One region of the Virgibacillus sp. GM2-2 genome, then DNA from elsewhere that is predicted to be linked to it. Evidence: riboswitches for the same ligand, from Rfam matches in the RefSeq annotation. Region 1 holds a riboswitch; each other region holds the start of a gene.
The links. A riboswitch is a leader RNA that binds a small molecule or an ion and turns the genes downstream of it on or off. The one in region 1 is predicted to bind thiamine pyrophosphate.
Positions count from the first base shown of each region.

Region 2: it holds a riboswitch for thiamine pyrophosphate, as region 1 does, so the genes downstream of both, thiD (bifunctional hydroxymethylpyrimidine kinase/phosphomethylpyrimidine kinase) here and ACY9Z2_RS02640 (YkoF family thiamine/hydroxymethylpyrimidine-binding protein) in region 1, are expected to answer to the same signal.
Region 3: it holds a riboswitch for thiamine pyrophosphate, as region 1 does, so the genes downstream of both, thiT (energy-coupled thiamine transporter ThiT) here and ACY9Z2_RS02640 (YkoF family thiamine/hydroxymethylpyrimidine-binding protein) in region 1, are expected to answer to the same signal.

Region 1 covers NZ_JBUZWC010000001.1:584,846-591,298, reverse strand. Annotated here, with positions in the region: gene ACY9Z2_RS02655 (energy-coupling factor transporter transmembrane component T family protein) at 1-409, opposite strand, end outside; gene ACY9Z2_RS02650 (ABC transporter ATP-binding protein) at 417-2,081, opposite strand; gene ACY9Z2_RS02645 (ECF transporter S component) at 2,078-2,659, opposite strand; gene ACY9Z2_RS02640 (YkoF family thiamine/hydroxymethylpyrimidine-binding protein) at 2,652-3,260, opposite strand; TPP riboswitch at 3,353-3,459, opposite strand; gene ACY9Z2_RS02635 (ABC transporter permease) at 3,877-4,698, shown strand; gene ACY9Z2_RS02630 (ABC transporter ATP-binding protein) at 4,719-5,498, shown strand; gene ACY9Z2_RS02625 (ABC transporter substrate-binding protein) at 5,519-6,453, shown strand, end outside.
Region 2 covers NZ_JBUZWC010000011.1:86,665-93,117, reverse strand. Annotated here, with positions in the region: gene thiW (energy coupling factor transporter S component ThiW) at 1-48, opposite strand, end outside; gene thiE (thiamine phosphate synthase) at 45-704, opposite strand; gene thiM (hydroxyethylthiazole kinase) at 710-1,504, opposite strand; gene thiD (bifunctional hydroxymethylpyrimidine kinase/phosphomethylpyrimidine kinase) at 1,501-2,334, opposite strand; TPP riboswitch at 2,481-2,581, opposite strand; gene ACY9Z2_RS13425 (VOC family protein) at 2,636-3,010, opposite strand; gene ACY9Z2_RS13420 (GNAT family N-acetyltransferase) at 3,024-3,458, opposite strand; gene ACY9Z2_RS13415 (VOC family protein) at 3,491-3,886, opposite strand; gene ACY9Z2_RS13410 (alpha/beta hydrolase) at 3,894-4,661, opposite strand; gene ACY9Z2_RS13405 (GNAT family N-acetyltransferase) at 4,658-5,128, opposite strand; partial or broken gene ACY9Z2_RS13400 (NUDIX domain-containing protein) at 5,222-5,545, opposite strand; gene ACY9Z2_RS13395 (GNAT family N-acetyltransferase) at 5,574-6,077, opposite strand; gene ACY9Z2_RS13390 (hypothetical protein) at 6,079-6,213, opposite strand; gene ACY9Z2_RS13385 (GNAT family N-acetyltransferase) at 6,219-6,453, opposite strand, start outside.
Region 3 covers NZ_JBUZWC010000006.1:168,992-175,444, forward strand. Annotated here, with positions in the region: gene ACY9Z2_RS09760 (N-acetylmuramoyl-L-alanine amidase family protein) at 1-173, shown strand, start outside; gene ACY9Z2_RS09765 (M3 family oligoendopeptidase) at 234-2,015, shown strand; TPP riboswitch at 2,273-2,377, shown strand; gene thiT (energy-coupled thiamine transporter ThiT) at 2,469-3,041, shown strand; gene ACY9Z2_RS09775 (hypothetical protein) at 3,111-3,248, shown strand; gene ACY9Z2_RS09780 (hypothetical protein) at 3,745-5,166, shown strand; gene ACY9Z2_RS09785 (Glu/Leu/Phe/Val family dehydrogenase) at 5,248-6,453, shown strand, end outside.

The sequences.
Region 1 (6,453 bases):
CAAGAACCCCGTATGCGATTTTCGGTGATACGTTTAATTGCTGGATTAAGCTTAAAATAAAATCCACTTTGTTTGTGGTAAAAATGAATAACAGTGATAGTGCTGCAACGCTCATGACTCGTAAAGCGAGCGCAAGTGCTGTTAAAAATGATTCCTCCGGAAAGGTCATACCTACTATAGTAATGACATTGCTGGGATCGGTAGGTTGATCAGCAAATGCAATTGTCGTCCAAAGCATGCCAAAAGCGATGATGGTAAAAGGTAAAAAGTACAGGCAATATTTTTTTATACTAACCTTACCACCAATAAATGTTAGTGCGATTGTCCAAACCAAAAATAAAAATGGTGTGATCGGATCAAAAATTAGTGCAAGCAAAATCATGATGACACTTATTGTTAACCCCTTCATGCTTGGATTAAGATGATGTAGGAACATAGCGATTTTTCCTTTCTGCTATCTCTTTCATTTGAACCTGTACCGGTGTTTCCAGTTGCCAAGCGTTAAGTGTACTTGTTGGTTTTTTCCAAAGCTCAGCAGGATGATCATCAAACGCGATCGTTCCTTGATTCATTACAATGACACGATTGGCATAGTCATCAACGATCTCCATGTCGTGCGTAATCATGACGACTGTGGTGCCATCTTCGTGGCGCTCTTGGAGCAAATCCATTAATCCCTCGGTTGAGTTTGCATCCTGTCCAAATGTCGGTTCATCTAGCAAAAGGATTTGCTGGTTATCAACAATCATTGTCGCGACACTAAGACGTCGTTTTTGACCCTGACTTAGGGTGAAGGGGTGTTCGTTTTCGAGTTGTTCTAGGTTACATATAGATAGGATTACATCTACCTTTGCACGAATCTCTGCTTCTGCCACGCCGCGTAGTCGCATGCCAAAAGCTATCTCGTCAAACACCGTATGCATGATGAACTGATGCTCTGGATTTTGAAAGACATATCCAATTTCATCGCGTAGATATGCTTCCTTCCATTGCGTCAACGGCCTTCCTTTAACATCAATACTTCCGCTAATAGGCTTTTGAATGCCAGCTAGAATTCTAGATAACGAGGTTTTCCCGCTCCCATTTGCCCCGACTATAGCCACAAATTCTTGTTCATATAGATTTAATGATACATGTTGAATGATTTGTTTATTACCTTTTGACCAGATTAGATCGTTTGCTTTAATAAGAATTTTTGTATCTATGTTAGGTGACTGGGCATAATTACCGTTCAAGGGAGTCCAATCCTCAGTCCCTTGCTCAAATTCCTTCATCGTTAATGGAATAAAAGTTGAATTTAATTGCTGTTCTAGTACGAATTGTGTTATTTTTGGTAGCCAAATTCCTTGTGACGTTAGCTCTGGCAAAATTTTTGCAATTCCTTCTCGTAATGAACCATCATAGAAAACTTCGCCGTTGCGATTTAAGAGTAAGCTCCGATCACATAGATCCATCCAACCATCTAGCTGATGTTCAATTACAATCATGGAAAAGTTTTTTTGCTCTTTCAATCGTTGAATAGTTTTGATTAATTCTTTTGATGCGATAGGATCTAAATTGGCAGTCGGTTCATCAAGGATAAGTAAATCCGGCTCCAGTGCGAGAATGCAGGCAAGTGCCAGTTTTTGCTTTTGACCGCCGGAAAGGGAAGCAATTTCCGTTGTACGAAATGCTGTTAAACCGACTAACGCCAATGCATCTGAAATTTTTTCATCCATTTCCTGACGAGGTATACATAAGTTTTCCAAGCCGAATGCTATTTCATCCTCCACTGTCAGCATACAGAATTGCGTTTCTGGATCTTGAAAGACTACACCTACATGCTTGCTTAATTCGCCGGGTTTGTAGTCAGTAGATTTTTTTCCGTTGATTAGGATGGTCCCTTGCATGGTGCCATCCAGTTCACGGGGGTACAACCCGTTCAAACAAAAAGTCAGTGTACTTTTGCCACAACCACTTGGGCCAAGTAATAAAAGTGTTTCCCCTTTGTCTAATTCAAAGGCGATAGTTGAGAGTGTCTCTTTATCTAGTTGACTTTCAAATTGCAAGCTTACGTTTTGAACAGATAATAGGTTAGTCATGCTGCTTGCTTTTTCCTTCTATATTGCTTTCCTAATGCATAGCTAGATAGGACACCAGTTTGTGCTAGACCATCACTAAGCGCTTTACCAAGTAAACCAGCAATTAATGCACCACTAATCATGCGGGTAACAAACATTCCGATTACATATGGAGTCGATAGTGCGGCAAATCCTCCAAGGAAGTAGCCGTAAATGAAGCTTGTTATCGCGGATCCAACCCCTGCCATCATTAACACCCACGTGGAATAATTTTTCCAACGGGTTGCTGCAAAAGCGGCTTCCGCTCCAATTCCTTGAATCATCCCAGATACGATTAGCATCGGTCCGACAGCATTCCCGAGTAATACCTCCACCATTGCAGCGATTGTTTCAGAAATAAATGCTGCACCAGGCTTTTGAATAATGTAGGCTGCGATGATCGAGACGATAAACCATATTCCGAAAATAAGGTCATAACCAATTGGCCCGAAGAAGCCGGTCAGAAGCTTTCCAACTGGTAAAAACGCTAAATATACGACAGCAAAGACAACTGCCAATGCAGACATGACAACGATTTCCTTGAAACGCCAATTATTCATGGTTGTTAGCTCCTTTATGTGATGGGCTATTTGCCGAGATGGAAACAGTCATAACAGTATGACTGGAGCCGCCGTCTACGGTTGCATTGAAAACCTGTTCTAATCCGTCAAAAATGGCAACTGATTCCCCGTCAAGTCGTGTCGCATAGTGTGCGTGTGATACGTCCACGTGCTGTTTCATCGCTTCAATCTGCTCCATAATTACGTCCATATAGTTTCCGCCCCCAAGTGGATAGAGTGAAAATTTTGCCGCGACGGGTTGATGAATGTCATTTACTTTCTTTTTGTTCACAGGAATATCATCCTCTGCCATATAAACATCGCCTGCGGAATCACCTGGACATCCTAGTGACAATGTTCCTTCAAATGCAACATGTGCACCCGTTTTTGCTGCATGGATAAAGATTGCTTTTGTCACATCAAATACGTGCGTTAATCTTCCTCGTACCGTAGTCGTTACATCATCTGTGTGCATCCAAACCTTTGATGTATCTACATTTTCTAGTGCGCTTGTGATAATTTTAATGAAATCATCACGCATCGGGTGAATGGAAAAGCTGCACCCCGCAATTCCCGTTCCTAAACACTGTTGATTTGTCATAACTAATTCCTCCCTAAATTTTAAATTCCATTAAAAAAACTGCATCCGTGTGGAATGCAGTCTGTTTGTAAGTATTTGCGCGCATAAAAATGCATGCTTCGACTACACTTCCCCACGCTAGTATTATCTAGTTCGGGTTCAAAGGGTCAGAACAAGCATGTTCTTCTCAGCCGCTTACACAGCTCCCCTAGTGATAAACGTACTATGCAGTTTTCTATGTTTATCTTAACGAGTCTCAATTATTTTGTAAAGCCAATTGTTATTTCAGATAAAAAACATTCGTTTACATTAATATTCTGCACTGTGCTAGGTAGCGGACAGAGGATCTCTTATTTTCCTTTTTCTGCGTGATTTTGAAGATTAACGGACACAGGATGTCTTATTCAGTGAAAAAAGCATGATTTCCACCTGTTTTAACCCAAATAAGGTATTCTCTGTCCGCAAGCTGCCTCGTTTGCCATTGTTTTTCAAGGATAAGGTATCGTGTGTCCGCAAGCTCCCCATGCAATCACTTTGGTACCTGAAAAAACGATTCACTGCTTAACACACAATATTCTTTTTACCCTTTCACACATCTAGGCAGATGCACATATTATTTGATTAGGGGTGGTGAAGGATGAACAAATCAAACGATAATGTAGAACGCGATCCTGTTGCTATAGAGCAAGAAGAATGGAGAAAAAGGCAAAAAAGAAATCAATTTAAACAATTACTTACGATATCATCTCCTATTCTTATCTTAGTTTTATGGGAATTTTTATCTAGAACTGGTCTAGTGGATGCACGATTTTTTCCTGCACCAACGGAAATAATCGCAACACTTTTTACGATGGGAGCAGAGGGAGAATTATTCAGCCATGTTGGCATATCACTTTTTAGAATATTTGCCGGGTTTTTACTAGGTGTAATACCAGCTGTTGTACTTGGTTTATTAATGGGATTGTATTCACCACTACGGCATTTCTTTTCTCCATTGATAATGGCACTTATGCCAATACCAACGCTCGCCTTGTTACCGATTATTTTAATGATATTTGGCATCGGGGAAGTATCGAAAATCGTAACGATCGCTGGAAGTGTATTTTTCCCGGTAATCATTAATACGGTAGCGGGTGTTGTTAATATCGATAAAACGTACTTGGATGTCGCGAAAAACTACGGGGCTAATTCGAAGGACTTTTTCTTTAAAATTGCTTTACCTGGCTCCCTTCCAGTCATGTTAGAAGGAATTCAGATGGGGCAGGCGATCGCGTTATTAACAATTGTCGCAGCAGAAATGATGGGTGCAAACTCTGGTATTGGTTATTTAATATGGACCTCCTATAGTGCATTTTTACTAAATGAGATGTATGTGGGTCTTGTATTAATATCGTTTTTTGGCTACATGTTCTCGCTTATTTTACGAGGATTTCAGAAAAAGTTATTGCCATGGAAATAGGTTAGTAGAGAGGTGATAAGGTGACAAAAAATACGAAGATTTCCATCAACAATCTTACAAAAGTATTTTATAAGAAGGATAGAAATGTAACAGCGGTTGAGGATATTTCCATAGACATTAAAGATGGTGAATTTGTTTGCTTAATTGGACCGAGTGGTTGTGGGAAAACCACGTTACTGCGCATTCTAGCTGGGCTTGAGAAGCCGAGTGTCGGTGAGTTTACCATAGAACAGGCTAAAAAAGATCGGCCATTACAATCAATGGTTTTTCAGGAACAGGGGGTCATCCCATGGTTAACGGTTGAAGAGAATGTTGCGTTTGGGCTCAACATGCGTCATTTGCCTAAAAAAGTAGTAAACGAAAGTACGTCTTATTATTTAAAAAAAGTTGGGCTAGAGAATTTTAAAAAGCATTATCCAAAGGATTTATCGGGTGGTATGAAGCAACGCGTCAGTATTGCACGTGCATTTGCAAATGATCCAGAAATTTTATTAATGGATGAACCGTTTGCTGCGTTAGATGAGCAGAACAAATTTATTTTGCAGGAAGAATTATTAACCATTTGGGCAGAAATGAAAAAGACGGTTTTGTTTATTACACATAGCATCGATGAAGCGCTGTTACTTAGTGACAGAATCCTACTCATGAGTTCGCAGCCAGGCAAGATTATTGATCAAAAGGTTATCGATTTGCCTAGACCGAGAAATATGGAACAGGTACGTGCTAATAAAGAGATGGCAACTAGTTTTGTTGAGATATGGAATCATTTACATGATGAAGTACAAGGGTCAAGAATTTAGATTAGGGGAGGAAAGTTAACGTGAGAAAATGTAAGTTTCTGTTTTTCATTCCATTGTTTTTTATTGCACTGCTCATTAGCGGTTGCTCTTCCGGTTCAGAGGATAAGACCGGCCAGGACGAGAAATTGAATGTCGAAGTAAGCAAGGATAACCCTTCTGGCGATTTAGCTCCGCTTGAGGAAACGGCAACAGTTGTAATTGCTGAGGATGGATCGGCTTCAGGCGCAGGCTTCTATATTGCTAAAGAAAAGGGCTATTTTAAGGATTACAACATTGAGGTAGAGTTCGCCAAATTTGCTAACAGCGATGATATGTTGCCAGCTTTAGCGTCAGGTGAAGTAGATATTGCTGGAGGAATCTCGTCCGCATCATTTTTTAATGCAATTGCTCAAGGAATAAACGTTAAAATTATTGCCGATAAAGGGCATAATATTAAAGGAGACTCTTACTTTTCGTTTGTAATCGATAAAGATTTGCAAGATGAGATGGATGAGTACGCCGATTTTAAAGGAAAGCGGATTGCCGTTTCCACTAAAAACGCGGTGGATGATTATATTTTTCATAAAATGATAGAACATGCTGGGTTAACCGAGGATGATGTAGAATTTGTACTTATGTCGGACTTTGGGAACATGCTTGCATCCATTCAAAATGGTTCGATTGACGCTGCACTTCAAATAGAACCGCTCCTTACACAAGGAATTGAAGAAGGAATCCATGTGCGCTTTGGTGATACAACTGATTATGCGCCAGAGGCTCAAATTGCGATGGTTTTAGGTTCACCCAAATTTATAAATGAGGAAAAGAATGTTGCCTTACGATTCATGGCTGCTTATTTAAAAGGTGTTCGTGATTATAATGATGCTTTCATAAAGGGCGAAGGAACCGATGAGATAATTAAAATTATGACGGAGCATACACCGTTAAGTGATCCGGAAATATGGGAAAAGGTTGC
Region 2 (6,453 bases), on a different contig from region 1:
CAACGCTATAAATACTGCCATTGTTGTTAAAAGCCGAGTCCGATTCACTTCATCACCTCCTTATTGGATGGATATCTAGTGGCAATATCTAATTCACGCGCCGCTACTTCCACATCCTCTGCAACACTTATTGCAGAAATAACAGACACCCCCGCAGCGCCGGAACGTATAATTGTATTGGCATTCGTACGCTTGATACCTCCAATCGCAACAATAGGGATGGATACTTCCTTAGATATCTCCTGTAATCGATCAATACCAACTGGTTCTCGGGCATCCAATTTAGTGGTTGTTTCATACATTGGTCCCACACCAAGATAGTCAGCTCCCTGCTCTTCAGCAAGTTTTGCCTCCTCCACAGTTGAAACAGAAAGCCCTATCGCCATGTATGAAGGAATTTGCTTTTTTACCTCTATAATCGACTCATCATCCTGTCCAATATGAACCCCATCTGCTTGAAGGCTCATTGCCAGTTCCACATCATCATTCACAAAAAATGGAATTCGGTGTTTAAGACAAATATTTCGCAACTCAACTCCTAATTTAAATCGGGCCACGCCTGTTTTAGCACCTACTCCTTTTTCCCGATACTGAAAGGCTGTAATTCCCCCATTAATGGCTTGTTGCAAAACCTGAGCTGGCTCCTCTTTTGTATTCATGCTTCCCATAATAAAATAAACACGTAAATCACTTCGCTCGATCATAGGTATTACTCTCCTTTTAGTGAAAGCTCGCGGACGTTAGCCTTTTCTCTCACTTTCTCATCAGTTAGCCTATATAGTTCGTCAAGAAAAGCAGGCAAAAAGCTCCCCGGTCCATTCGCATTCAGCAAAGCTCGTTCCGAAGCCACACCATAGCTACATACGGCTTTGACTGACGCTTCATAAAAATCAACACCAATACTTAAAAACGCCCCGACTACCGCTGTCAATAAACAACCCGTACCCGTTACATTCGGCAGCATTTCAGTACCATTTTTACAATGTGAAAACTGGTAACCATTCGTAATTAAATCCGTTTTGCCAGTTGCAATAACAACTGCATCATATTTTTTCGCTACATACATGGCTACTTTCGAATCCAATTCACCAACCATGGAGTCAGCACCTTTTACCTCCGTATCCAACTCACCAAGAACAGCTATTTCACCAGCATTTCCACGAATCACCGTTACATTTATTTCGGATAAAATACGTTCTACAGATTCTGACCGAAATGTCGTTGCACCAATAGCTACAGGATCTAACACCACAGGAATACCCTTTTCATTTGCAGCTTTCCCGGCTAAAATCATCGCTTCTACCTGGGCTTGTGTGCACGTTCCAATATTTAACACTAACGCATCCGCATGAGCCGCCATTTCCGCCACTTCCTCAGGTGCATTTGCCATTGCTGGCGACGCCCCAAGAGCCAACAACCCATTTGCAGAAAAATTTGCCACCACCGTGTTCGTGATATTATGAATTAATGGTTTTTGTGTCCTTATTTGCTCTAAATAATTCATTGGAAAATCCCTCCACTCATTTTTGGTAATCCATGTAATCGGTAAGCCCAGTGATTTGTTGGCCCATTTCCTTTTCCAAGCTTTAAACTGTAGCTAATTGCGGCTGTAATAAACCTTTTCGCTTCTTTCACCGCTTCATATACAGATCTCCCTTTTGCCAGTTCAGCAGCGATAACTGCAGAATAGGTACAACCAGTTCCATGCGTATGTTTTGTCTGAATGCGTGTTGCAGGAAATCGATGAATGGTCGCACCATCATACAAAATATCGATCGCTTCATCATTCAAATGATGACCGCCCTTAACAACGGCTGCATTTGCACCAAGTTCATGGACAATTCGTCTTGCTGCATCCTCTGCATCTGCTATAGAATTAATAGTTTCTGAGAATAAAACTTCAGCTTCTGGTATATTGGGTGTTGCCACCGTCGCAAGTGGAAGTAATCGGTCAATCAACGTTTGTTTTGCGGTTACATCCATTAAATGATCTCCGCTTTTGGCAACCATTACAGGATCAATTACATAAGGTATCGAATTTTTACTAATTGCATCAGCTACTGCCTCCATCATCTCGGATGTAGCAATCATGCCTGTTTTGACAACATCGGGCGAAATATCAATCAGGACACTATCCATTTGCTTTTGAATAAATTCCACTGATAGATGCTCGAGTCCTTGAACACCTAAAGTATTTTGCGCAACGATGGAGGTCACTACGCTCATCCCATAAACTTCCCGCTCTTGGAAAGTCTTTAAATCAGCTTGAATTCCGGCACCTCCTGTCGGATCAGTGCCTGCAATGGTGAGAACTGTTGGAATAGAATGTTTCATAGAAGAACCCCTTTCATGAAGAAAATCCAATAGGGGCAGTGAAGAATTTCTGGTGTACGTTTTTTGAAAACAAAAAAACCACACCAGAAATTGGAGTGGTTTGTAGATAACGTTAATGAAAGACAATAATGCCTTTATATAAACGAATTAACCGACCTCCACTTTCCTACGCTAGTATGAACTAGATCAGGTTCAAAGGGATTAAGGAAATCCTTATCTCAGCCTAATGGCACCCCTAGTGGACTTTCTATTAAGTTATAACCTTACTAAAACATGAATGGCTTTTTTTGTCAATTGTACATTAGCCAGTACAAATCATAATGACATGTTGATCCGGATCTCGTACCGTAAAAAAGGAAAAGTCATCAAATTCAACCAGGTTCTCATCTAGTTCAATCTTTAATTCTTTTACAAATGCAAGCGCTGCGTGAATATCATCGGTGTGGAAATTGAATAACGGATAGGGTGAAGGAGTAATTTTTTTCTCCTGTTCTTCCGGACCAGCATCAAGTGTTAATCCTGTGTAGTCGTTAATTTCCATGTTATGTACAGGATCAGAAATTTCTTGTGGATTATACTCCTGGCCAAGTAATCTTGCATACCATTCCACCGATTTTTGCAAATCACTAACATGAACAAAAATTGTATTGATCTGATTTTTTACTGGACTAATCATCTGTATCCCTCCACTAAATAGTTTTGATCATTCGATAGTTAGTAAAAGCAGTTTCTGCTATAATTTTCGCTTGTTTCCGTTGTACTTGAAAACCATGTGCTAGAAAAAATGGTTTAGCAGTAATACTTGCTTCTGTAGACAATTGCTGTAGATGACGCCACCTTGCGTCACACTCCAGCTGTCCCAAAATTTTCGAACCAATTCCTTCCCCCTGATGGTCTTTATGAACATATAGTAAATCAATTAATCCTTCATCGGTTAGATTACCAAAACCTACAATATTCTCCTCCATAACCACTACATAAGTTAGGCTTTTTTGAAGACGAGCCACCCACTCTTCAAGTGTTGGGGAATTCCCCGCCCAAGCTTCTACTTGTTCAGCAGAGTAATCATTTCGATTTACAGTTAGGATCGTATCCCTAAATAATTGCATTACATCCTGAATCATACGCGACTTAAATCGTTTTAATTCCAACATTTTTACCTTAAATGCTGGAACGCGTCATTTTCATACAGGTCTGGTAAGAAAGCTTCCAACAAATTACCATCCGGATCAGTAAACTTGAAATGCGCTTCACTTCCACCTACAACAATTGAAACATCCATTTCGGTCAGTCTCTGTTTACATATTTCAGCTTGTGCTGTAGGAATTGCAAAAACTGGATGTGTTCCGTTCTCCAAATTTAATGGCAATGACTCATTTTCAGCTAGCTCGATCAAACATACAGCAACCGAAGAATCATTAAATCCCAAAACAACAGTCGTATCATAATCTTTTACTACCTTCAGACCGAGGACCTCCTGATACCACTTAGAAGAAATTGTCATGTCAGTAACCCGAATATTAATTTGATAAACTCCATTGAATAAATTCAACTTTCACTCACTCCTCTATTAAATATTTTAATGCTTCCGGAAATCTGTTTCTAAAAAAAGCATAGCTATGCTCTGCTCCTTCAAAGACTTCAAATCTAGTATTCTTCACTTTAGATTTTACAAGCTCAACCACCTCTACATTGGAATGTAAAAAGGCTTTACTGATTTTTTCATCACTCGTTTCTTTATCCCCACAATCCAAATAGATACGCTCAAGTGCTAACATATCAGTATTACGTATTAGGTCACTGAGCTCTTCCTGATTACGAAAAAATGCAGAAGAAATACCTGCTATTCGGGTAAAAGTTTCTGGATAACGACAACCTGCATAGAGCGACATCGAGCCACCAAGTGATATTCCTGCCATCGATGCCGATTTCCTATTTGTTCGGTATTTTTCATCGATTAGCGGTTTAAGCTCCTGTACGATAAATTCTAAGTAGCTGGCACCTTTACCACCAATTACTCGATCATCATTAAAATGCTCTTTACTGTATTTGCCATTCACCCATGGGCACAGCTCATTCACGCGTTCTTCAAAAACAGGATTTGAATCAATACCGACGACAATAATATCTATTTGATTTTCATCTAAGTAACGCTCAAGCCCTAGAGACACACCACCGATTGCTTCTTCATCATGGAAAACATTTTGACCGTCGTGCATGTATAAAACTGTATAATGGTTCAAGAACTGGGTATAGCTTTTTGGTAGATAGACGCGAATCATTCGATCATCCTTAAATGGGGTTCTCATCGAAAACGTATCAATCATTCGGAAACTTCCTTCCTCATTTTTACGAATTCGAAGCGACTACCATTTGTATCCTGCATAAACGTATTTACTTCTATGAATCCAGCTTTTTTATATACGTTAATCGCTCGCTTATTAAAAGTAGCAACTGATAACGTGAAGGTGGTTGGGTTATATGTTGACGTCGCGAATGCTAATCCCGCCTCCAAAAATTGCCTACCATTTCCATTCCCAGTTAAGTCGGGTCGCATGCCAAGTCCAATATCGATAGTTCCCGGATTGGTTTGACGAAAACTATAAAAACCAATTACCTCGTCATCACGCTTTACCACAAAAGTTGAATCTCCACGTTGCTTAGGATCGATAAATTCTTGAAGATCTTCCTCATCAGCTTGAATATCGTAAAACGCATATTCTCCATCGTAATGCCAATTGTACGCAATGTCTTCTGCCTCTTGTTGATTCATTCTAGAAAATTGATAGTTCATATAACGCCTTCCACCTTGAAAGTTATAAGGAATAGAAGATTCTAGTAATGCTTTTACTCCCGTCTCATGGTAGGGCATCAACTCAGAAGCAGTTTCTAAATCAATCCACTTCACTTCTGAAATTCCAACGTTAACATCCGTATCCTGAATAGCAATTTCGCCTTCGATCACTTTTCCCCTGAAGGTTACAAACAATGCATGATGGCCGTTTTGCTCCATAAATGCTTCATTTACCGATACAATTTCTCCTACCTCGATTGTTAAACCTGTTTCTTCTTTCGCTTCTCTTACAGCAGCTTGCTTCAATGTCTCTCCTGCCTCAACCGCTCCACCAGGCAATGTCCAGTTATTGAATTTATTATTTTTCACCATTAATACTTTGTTTTCTGACTCATCATATATTAGTGAATATGCCACATCTACTCGTTGCAATGTAGAACCCCCTTTATTTATTCTCTATCCAAAATCGTCGCTTCACATTTCCATCTTCTTCTGTAAAACTTTCATCCTCTATTCCGCCGTTATTCAAAATTACTTTTGCTGATCCAATATTATCTTCATCACATGTAACAAGAACTCGATCCATCTTTAGTTCACGACATTTAACTAGGGCTTCAGCTAAAATACGGGTAGCATATCCTTTCCTGCGCTCAGATGGACGGACACCATACCCGATATGACCTCCAACATTATATAAAAAGTCATTTAGTTCATGACGAATATCAATCATTGCTAAAATACGGTTTTTATCGTTTACCAAAAAATAATTGGTGCTAGGCAGCCACTTACCACTTCCTTTTTCACGATCGGCCAACGCTATTAAATATGCTTCGTAACGTTCAAATCCATTCAAATCAAAGCTACTCGGGACCATTCTTGCTTGTCCCCATTCTTTAGCATAGCTTTCATGTTCTTCTTTCCATTCCATACCTGGTCTTACTAATTTCATTTCAATCACCACTTACATGTTTTATTATTCTCGTAGGATTACCGTTAATTTCAGCATTTTCAAAGTCTATTAGAACCTGTTGCCATAACAACCAAGGACCATACGGAATATCTTTTAAAATACCCATCAACGTCATAACCTTCACCTCTTGTATTGATAATAATCCTGTACTTCATATGATTGGAATCCGCAATTCTCATATAACGTTAAAGCATGCTTGTTTTCAGCAGCCACTTCTAACAAGATGCCATTGCCAGTTTTCTCCTCGGCAATAACCGTTTGCGTCAACGCCATCCTTCCATAACCTTTTCCTTGGAAACGCGGGAAAACAGCGAATCCATAAATATAGCTTTCTCCATTTTCACGTGTGACCCCA
Region 3 (6,453 bases), on a different contig from region 1:
CTGTTATAGGTAACGAAGTAGGTTATCTAAATCCAGCAAAATTTAACGGATTGCACTATACGATTCTAGGAAATCCATATCCACATGTTTATACGATTGAAACACGTGATTTTGGATTGGTTAATATTTATGCACACACAAAAATAGGAGCAATTTTAAGAAAAATGATGTAAATATTCGAAATCATCGGTATAATGAAAGTGTAATAGGGATGAAAACTAAGGAGAGATTGGATGCAAAATACGTATCAACCAACCTGGGATTTAGATACTATCTTTACAGGGGGAAGTGACTCAGAACAATTCAATACATACCTGGGTCAAATTTCTGTTTCTTTACAAATGCTCGCAAAAGAAGTGGAAACATTTGATCCAATTAACACAAATGCGAAAAAGCTGATTTCAATTGTAGAGTTATTAGAAGGTACTAGAAAAAAATTACGTGAGGCCTTCGCGTATATCAGTTGTTTGAGCGCACAAGATGTCAACGATACAAAGGCAAGTATGCTTGTAGGGAAACGAAGTGAATTAAAAGCGGAGACAGACGCAATAATGACTAAGTTTGATCAAAAGCTGGTTCAAATAGACGATGCAGTTTGGAATGAACTTTTAACAGATTCAACACTTAACACTGTGTCATTTGTGTTAAATGAATATAGAGAAAAAGCAACGGAACAATTATCTGTTGAGCAAGAAGTATTGATGAACGATTTAGCAGTTGACGGCTATCATGGATGGAGTCAAATGTACGATGCTTTAGTCGGAAATATGAATGTTGAGATTGAGACAGATGGTGAACGTAAAACCTATTCAATTGGGCAAGCTTCTAATAAATTGAGTGATCCAAATCGAACTGTTCGACAACATGTATCCGAACAAATTGATAATGCATGGAAGGAAAATGCAAATTTATTCGGTCAAACACTTAATCATTTAGCTGGATTTCGGTTACAGAAATATAAGCATCGTAATTGGTCAGATGTCTTGAAAGAACCGCTTGCTATTAATCGAATGAAAAAAGAAACACTGGATGCAATGTGGAATGCAATTTCAACTAATAAACAACCATTTGTCAAATACTTAAAAAGGAAAGCAGAATTACTAGGACTTGAAAAGTTAAGTATGTATGATATAGGCGCTCCTATCTCTGATTCAGTTAAAACCTATTCATTTTCGGAAGGTGCCGATTTTATCGTTGACAATTTTCGTGGCTTCAGTCCTAAAATGGCTGATTTTGCTCAGTTGGCATTTGATAAAAATTGGATTGAAGCAGAAGACCGACCTGGTAAACGACCGGGCGGGTTCTGTACAAGTTTTCCAGATAGTAAACAAACACGAATTTTTATGACTTATTCTGGGACATCTTCTAACGTAGCGACGTTGGCGCACGAACTTGGTCACGCCTATCATCAGCATGTGATGAATGATATACATGGATTAAATCAAGGTTATGCAATGAACGTTGCAGAAACAGCATCAACATTCGCTGAGATGATCGTTGCGGATGCATCGGTAAAACATGCAAAAACGAACAAGGAAAAATTGGCATTACTTGAGGATAAGGTGCAACGCGGAGTAGCATTCTTTATGAATATTCACGCAAGGTTTATATTTGAAACTAGTTTTTATGAAGAAAGAAAACATGGATTAGTTTCCGTTGATCGCTTAAATCAACTGATGGTTGATGCACAGAAGGATGCATATTGCGATGCATTAGAAGAGTATGATGAAAACTTCTGGGCTTCCAAGCTACATTTTCATATTACTGGTGTTCCGTTTTATAACTTTCCTTATACATTTGGCTATTTATTTAGTCTTGGTTTATATGCCCATGCACTAGAGACGGATGGTAACTTTGAAGAAGATTACATTGCACTATTGCGTGACACTGGCCAAATGAATGTCGAGGATTTGGCGGCAAAACATCTAAATATTGATTTAACTCAACCCGAATTTTGGGAGAATGCAATGAAATTATGTGCTAAAGATGTAGAAGAATTTTTAGCTATCTCCTAATCTTGTTTATAACGTAAATATCCGTTATAATAGATTCAATGAAAAAAGCAATATAAGGACGTGTTCAAAAAGGAGGATAAAAATGACCGAGAAGTTCGAGGAGGCGTAGCTTTGAGTACCGGAACGTATGCTATTAATACGTGAGGAAACGATCTAGCACGCAGGAAAAGCGTTTTTCTTTTCCAAGGAACGGAAAAGCAAGCCAACGAAGAAATTCGATGTGTCACTTTTACCGGAATTTTTGAACGTCCTCTATAAAAAGCCTGCAGGGGGAGCCATTTGGCTGAGAGTGAACAAGCATTTGTTCAGACCCTTTGAACCTGTTAGTTAATACTAGCGTAGGGATCGTGACTTTTTTGATGGTTAAAAAGCAATGTGCGAGGATTATTCCCATCGGAAACTTCCCCTAGGCATTGCTTTTTTTGTTGCAAAAAACTAGGGGAGGTAATTGTTTTGCGATCAAAGAAAATTTTATTTTTGATTGAGGTATCGATTTTTACAGCATTGGCATTAGTATTAGATCTCATTCCATTTTTATCGTTTAAAATCTGGGCACAAGGTGGGTCCATATCACTTGCGATGATTCCTGTATTTATTGTGGCATTTAGATGGGGGATTAAAGGTGGATTGTTGTCTGGATTCTTGTGGGGAGTATGGCAAATAGCTACAGGTGCTATTATCGCTCATCCAATTCAGGGTTTCTTAGATTATTTGGCGGCGTTCACTGTTTTAGGTTTCGCTGGGATCTTTGCTAGTAAAATTCAACAGGCTGTAAAGGAAGAACGGACGAAGGAGTATTTAACTTATATTATGCTAGGAGTATTCTTGGGGACAACATTACGTTTTATCGCTCACTATATAGCTGGGATTGTTTTCTTTGCTAGTTATGCACCTGAAGGACAATCTGTTTGGATCTATTCGTTACTATACAATTTGTCTTATTTACTCCCGTCATTTATCATCTGTACTGTCGTAGTATTCTTTCTTTTCCACAAACAGCCAAGAACATTATTAAATGCAGCATAATACGAAGCAGTCTTGATACTTATCAAGGCTGCTTTTTTGTCGTATACTTTTTAATAAGAGGTGATTTAGTTGCGTGAACTTATCGGAGGATGTCAGGCATGTGGAACCAAAGTATATTGTGAGAACGGATTTTTTGATGGAGAACAAGTTGATGGCAAACTTTTATGTAACGATTGTACGGAAAAGTTAGATAGTGAGAATGAGTAGACAGTCCTCAAATTGGGCTGTTTTTTATTGGCAATTTCCTTAAACATTGTCGATTTTAAATTTTCGTAGTTGATTTAAGTTGCGAAATAGTGAAAATTTAATTTGGTAGTGACTGCAAAAGATTCCGTTTTTTGGATTCCGGTGATGAAGAACCATTTTCATTGGCTTGCAAGTTATCGGACACACGGTGCCTTATTTATGAAAAATAAGGGTAACTGCGGCAGTTATCGGACTCAGGATACGTTATTTAGGTTAAAACAGGTGAAACGCATGCTTTTTTACTATAATAAGATATCCTGTGTCCGTTAATCCTTAAAATCACGCCAAAAAAGGAAAATAAGGCATTCTCTGTCCGCTACTAAGCGTTTACAAGACATTATTATTCTAAGCACAGGAGTTCTTGAAAAACACCCTCTAATTCTTTTCACCCCAAACTTGAAACATGCATAGGCTATAGCACATTCATAAATAAGGATGTGAGAAAGGGAGAAAAGGGATGGAATTAACTGTTTCACATTGGTTATATGGATTTTTTACACTTGTAATCATAGGAACAATGATTTTCAAAAAAGGTGTCGTACTTCCTACATTACTAGGAACGTTCGTTATTGCATGGGTGTTTAAGGGTAGTCTAGTTGATGGCTTCACTGCAATATTTAATGCAAACTTAGTTGCAGCACAAGAGCTGTTTAGCATTTTCCTTATCATTACATTCATGATGGCGTTACTGCATGCATTGAAAGACCTTGGTGCAGATCGGCGAATGATCAAACCCATTCAAAAAATGATGGTGAATGGGCACGTATCCTTTTTTGTTCTCATTGGCGTAACGTACGTCATATCATTATTTTTCTGGCCGACTCCAGCTGTACCACTAATTTGTGCATTACTCGTGCCAGCCGCTGTTCGTGCAGGCCTGCCGGCAATTACGGCTGCAGTGGCTATTGCATTAGCTGGTCAGGGAATGGCGTTATCGTCCGATTACATTGTTCAAGTGGCGCCGAGCCTATCCGCTAAGTCAGCTGGAATTAGTACTGCTGCGGTTGCGGATACAGCATTAATACTGTCGTTGATTACGGGTGGAGTAGCAATTCTAATCGCTTATTTATTGTATCGTAAATCAATTCGTAAAAAAGACAGTCCACTAATTGAAGCAGATTTGGCTGGACTACAAACACAATCACAATCAACGAATAAGGCACATGGTGAACATCTAACAACTTGGAGTAAAGTATTCGCTATTTTGGTTCCATTATCGTTGTTAGCTGTGGTTATATATATGATCTTTACGAAACTAGGTTCTGGCCGAATGACTGGTTTTGAAGGTGGGGGTGGTGCTGCATTTATCGGTGGTGTTGCGGTTATCTTACTACTCCTTGCAACGGTCGCTTTCGGAAAGCAACATTCACTTGATTATATTAGCAACCACATTACTGAAGGATTTATTTTCGCCTTTAAAGCAATGGGGCCAGTAATTCCGATTGCAGGTTTTTTCTTTCTAGGAAGCTCTGATTTCGCTGGAAGGATATTAGGTATTGATGAAAATCCGCCTGCTTTCCTCTTTGACATTGTGCAGGCAATACAAGAATTTTTACCACAGAGTGCAATATTTGCTGGGTTCAGTGTATTAATCATTGGTATCATTACTGGTCTTGATGGATCAGGGTTCTCAGGCTTACCATTAACTGGTGCTCTGGCTGCTTCATTACAAAACGGCTCAATTGATACTGCAACGCTTGCTGCTATCGGTCAGATGGGAGCTATTTGGACGGGTGGTGGAACCCTTGTGGCGTGGTCATCCATGATTGCGATTGCTGGTTTCTGTGGTGTCTCCGTGATGGAATTAGTACGAAAAAATTTCATACCAGTTATAAGCGGTTTATTAATTTCCACTTTAATTGCAGTCTTTTTGCTCTAAATTAGTAGAATATATTCGTAATAATTAGGGTAACCATTAGTAGAGGAAGTAAAAAATATTCTACTGGAGGTTATCCTATTTATGTCTAAACAAACTAGTTCGATTGTACAGGAATCTTTGAATGCACTGTACGATGATGAATCATTTTTACCAGATTTAAAGGACGGGATACGAGAGAAGGCTTTTACCTCGTTAGTATCAATACTTTCAACCCCCAACCACGTAAACAAATCATTTTTACGAATTGCTTTAGAAAACGATAAAGTAGTAAGAATACCAGCTTTTCGCGTACAGCATAATAACATTTTAGGACCGTACAAAGGTGGGATACGATTTCATGAGTCCGTAAAAGAAGAAGAAGTGATTAATCTAGCATCATTAATGACATTAAAAAATGCACTCCATCAAGTGCCTTTTGGTGGTGGTAAAGGCGGAGTTGTCATTAATCCACGTGAGTTCGAAGTAAAAGAGTTAAATTTAATATGTAAAAAATATGTTCAATATTTTAGTGAAATACTAGGACCAGATAAGGACATTCCAGCTCCAGATGTTGGTACTGGTGAACGGGAAATGGACTGGATGATGGGAGAATATAAGAGCATTCGACCTGGAAGTAGATATCGTGGTAGTTTTACTGGTAAAAGCGTTGTAAATGGTGGTTCTCTTGGTAGACGGGAAGCTACCGGTAAAGGTGTCTACTACACGTTCAAATATATGCTCCACGATTTTGTCAATTCACAGAAAAAATGGTTGGAGGAACGAGACAATATATTTGCTAAAACTGCGTTGGATTATAATGGAAAAGATTTAACCATTGCAGTTCAAGGATTTGGTAATGTTGGATCTGTTGCGGCAATGGAAGCTTATAGATGTAACGATTTAAACAATAAGATTGTTGCAGTTAGTGATCGGAATGTTACGCTTTATAACTCAGACGGACTTGATATACCGGCACTAATTAAAGTTACAGAGCAAAATAACGGAGATTTGCCAGTTAATGATGAGGAATTGAAAGATGCTGAAATCAAAGCAAGAGTAATGGATCGAGATGATGTACTAAGTCTAGATGTTGATGTGTTATTTTTAGCAGCACTTGAGGACCAGGTACATGACAAAAATGTACAGAATGTAAAAGCACGTATTATTGTGGAAGGCGCTAATTCACCAATAACTGCTGAAGCAGATAAGATACTAAGTGAAAAAGGTGTGATAGTTGTTCCTGATATTTTAGCAAACGCTGGTGGTGTAATTGTTTCTTATTTTGAATGGATTCAAGGTAGAGAAACC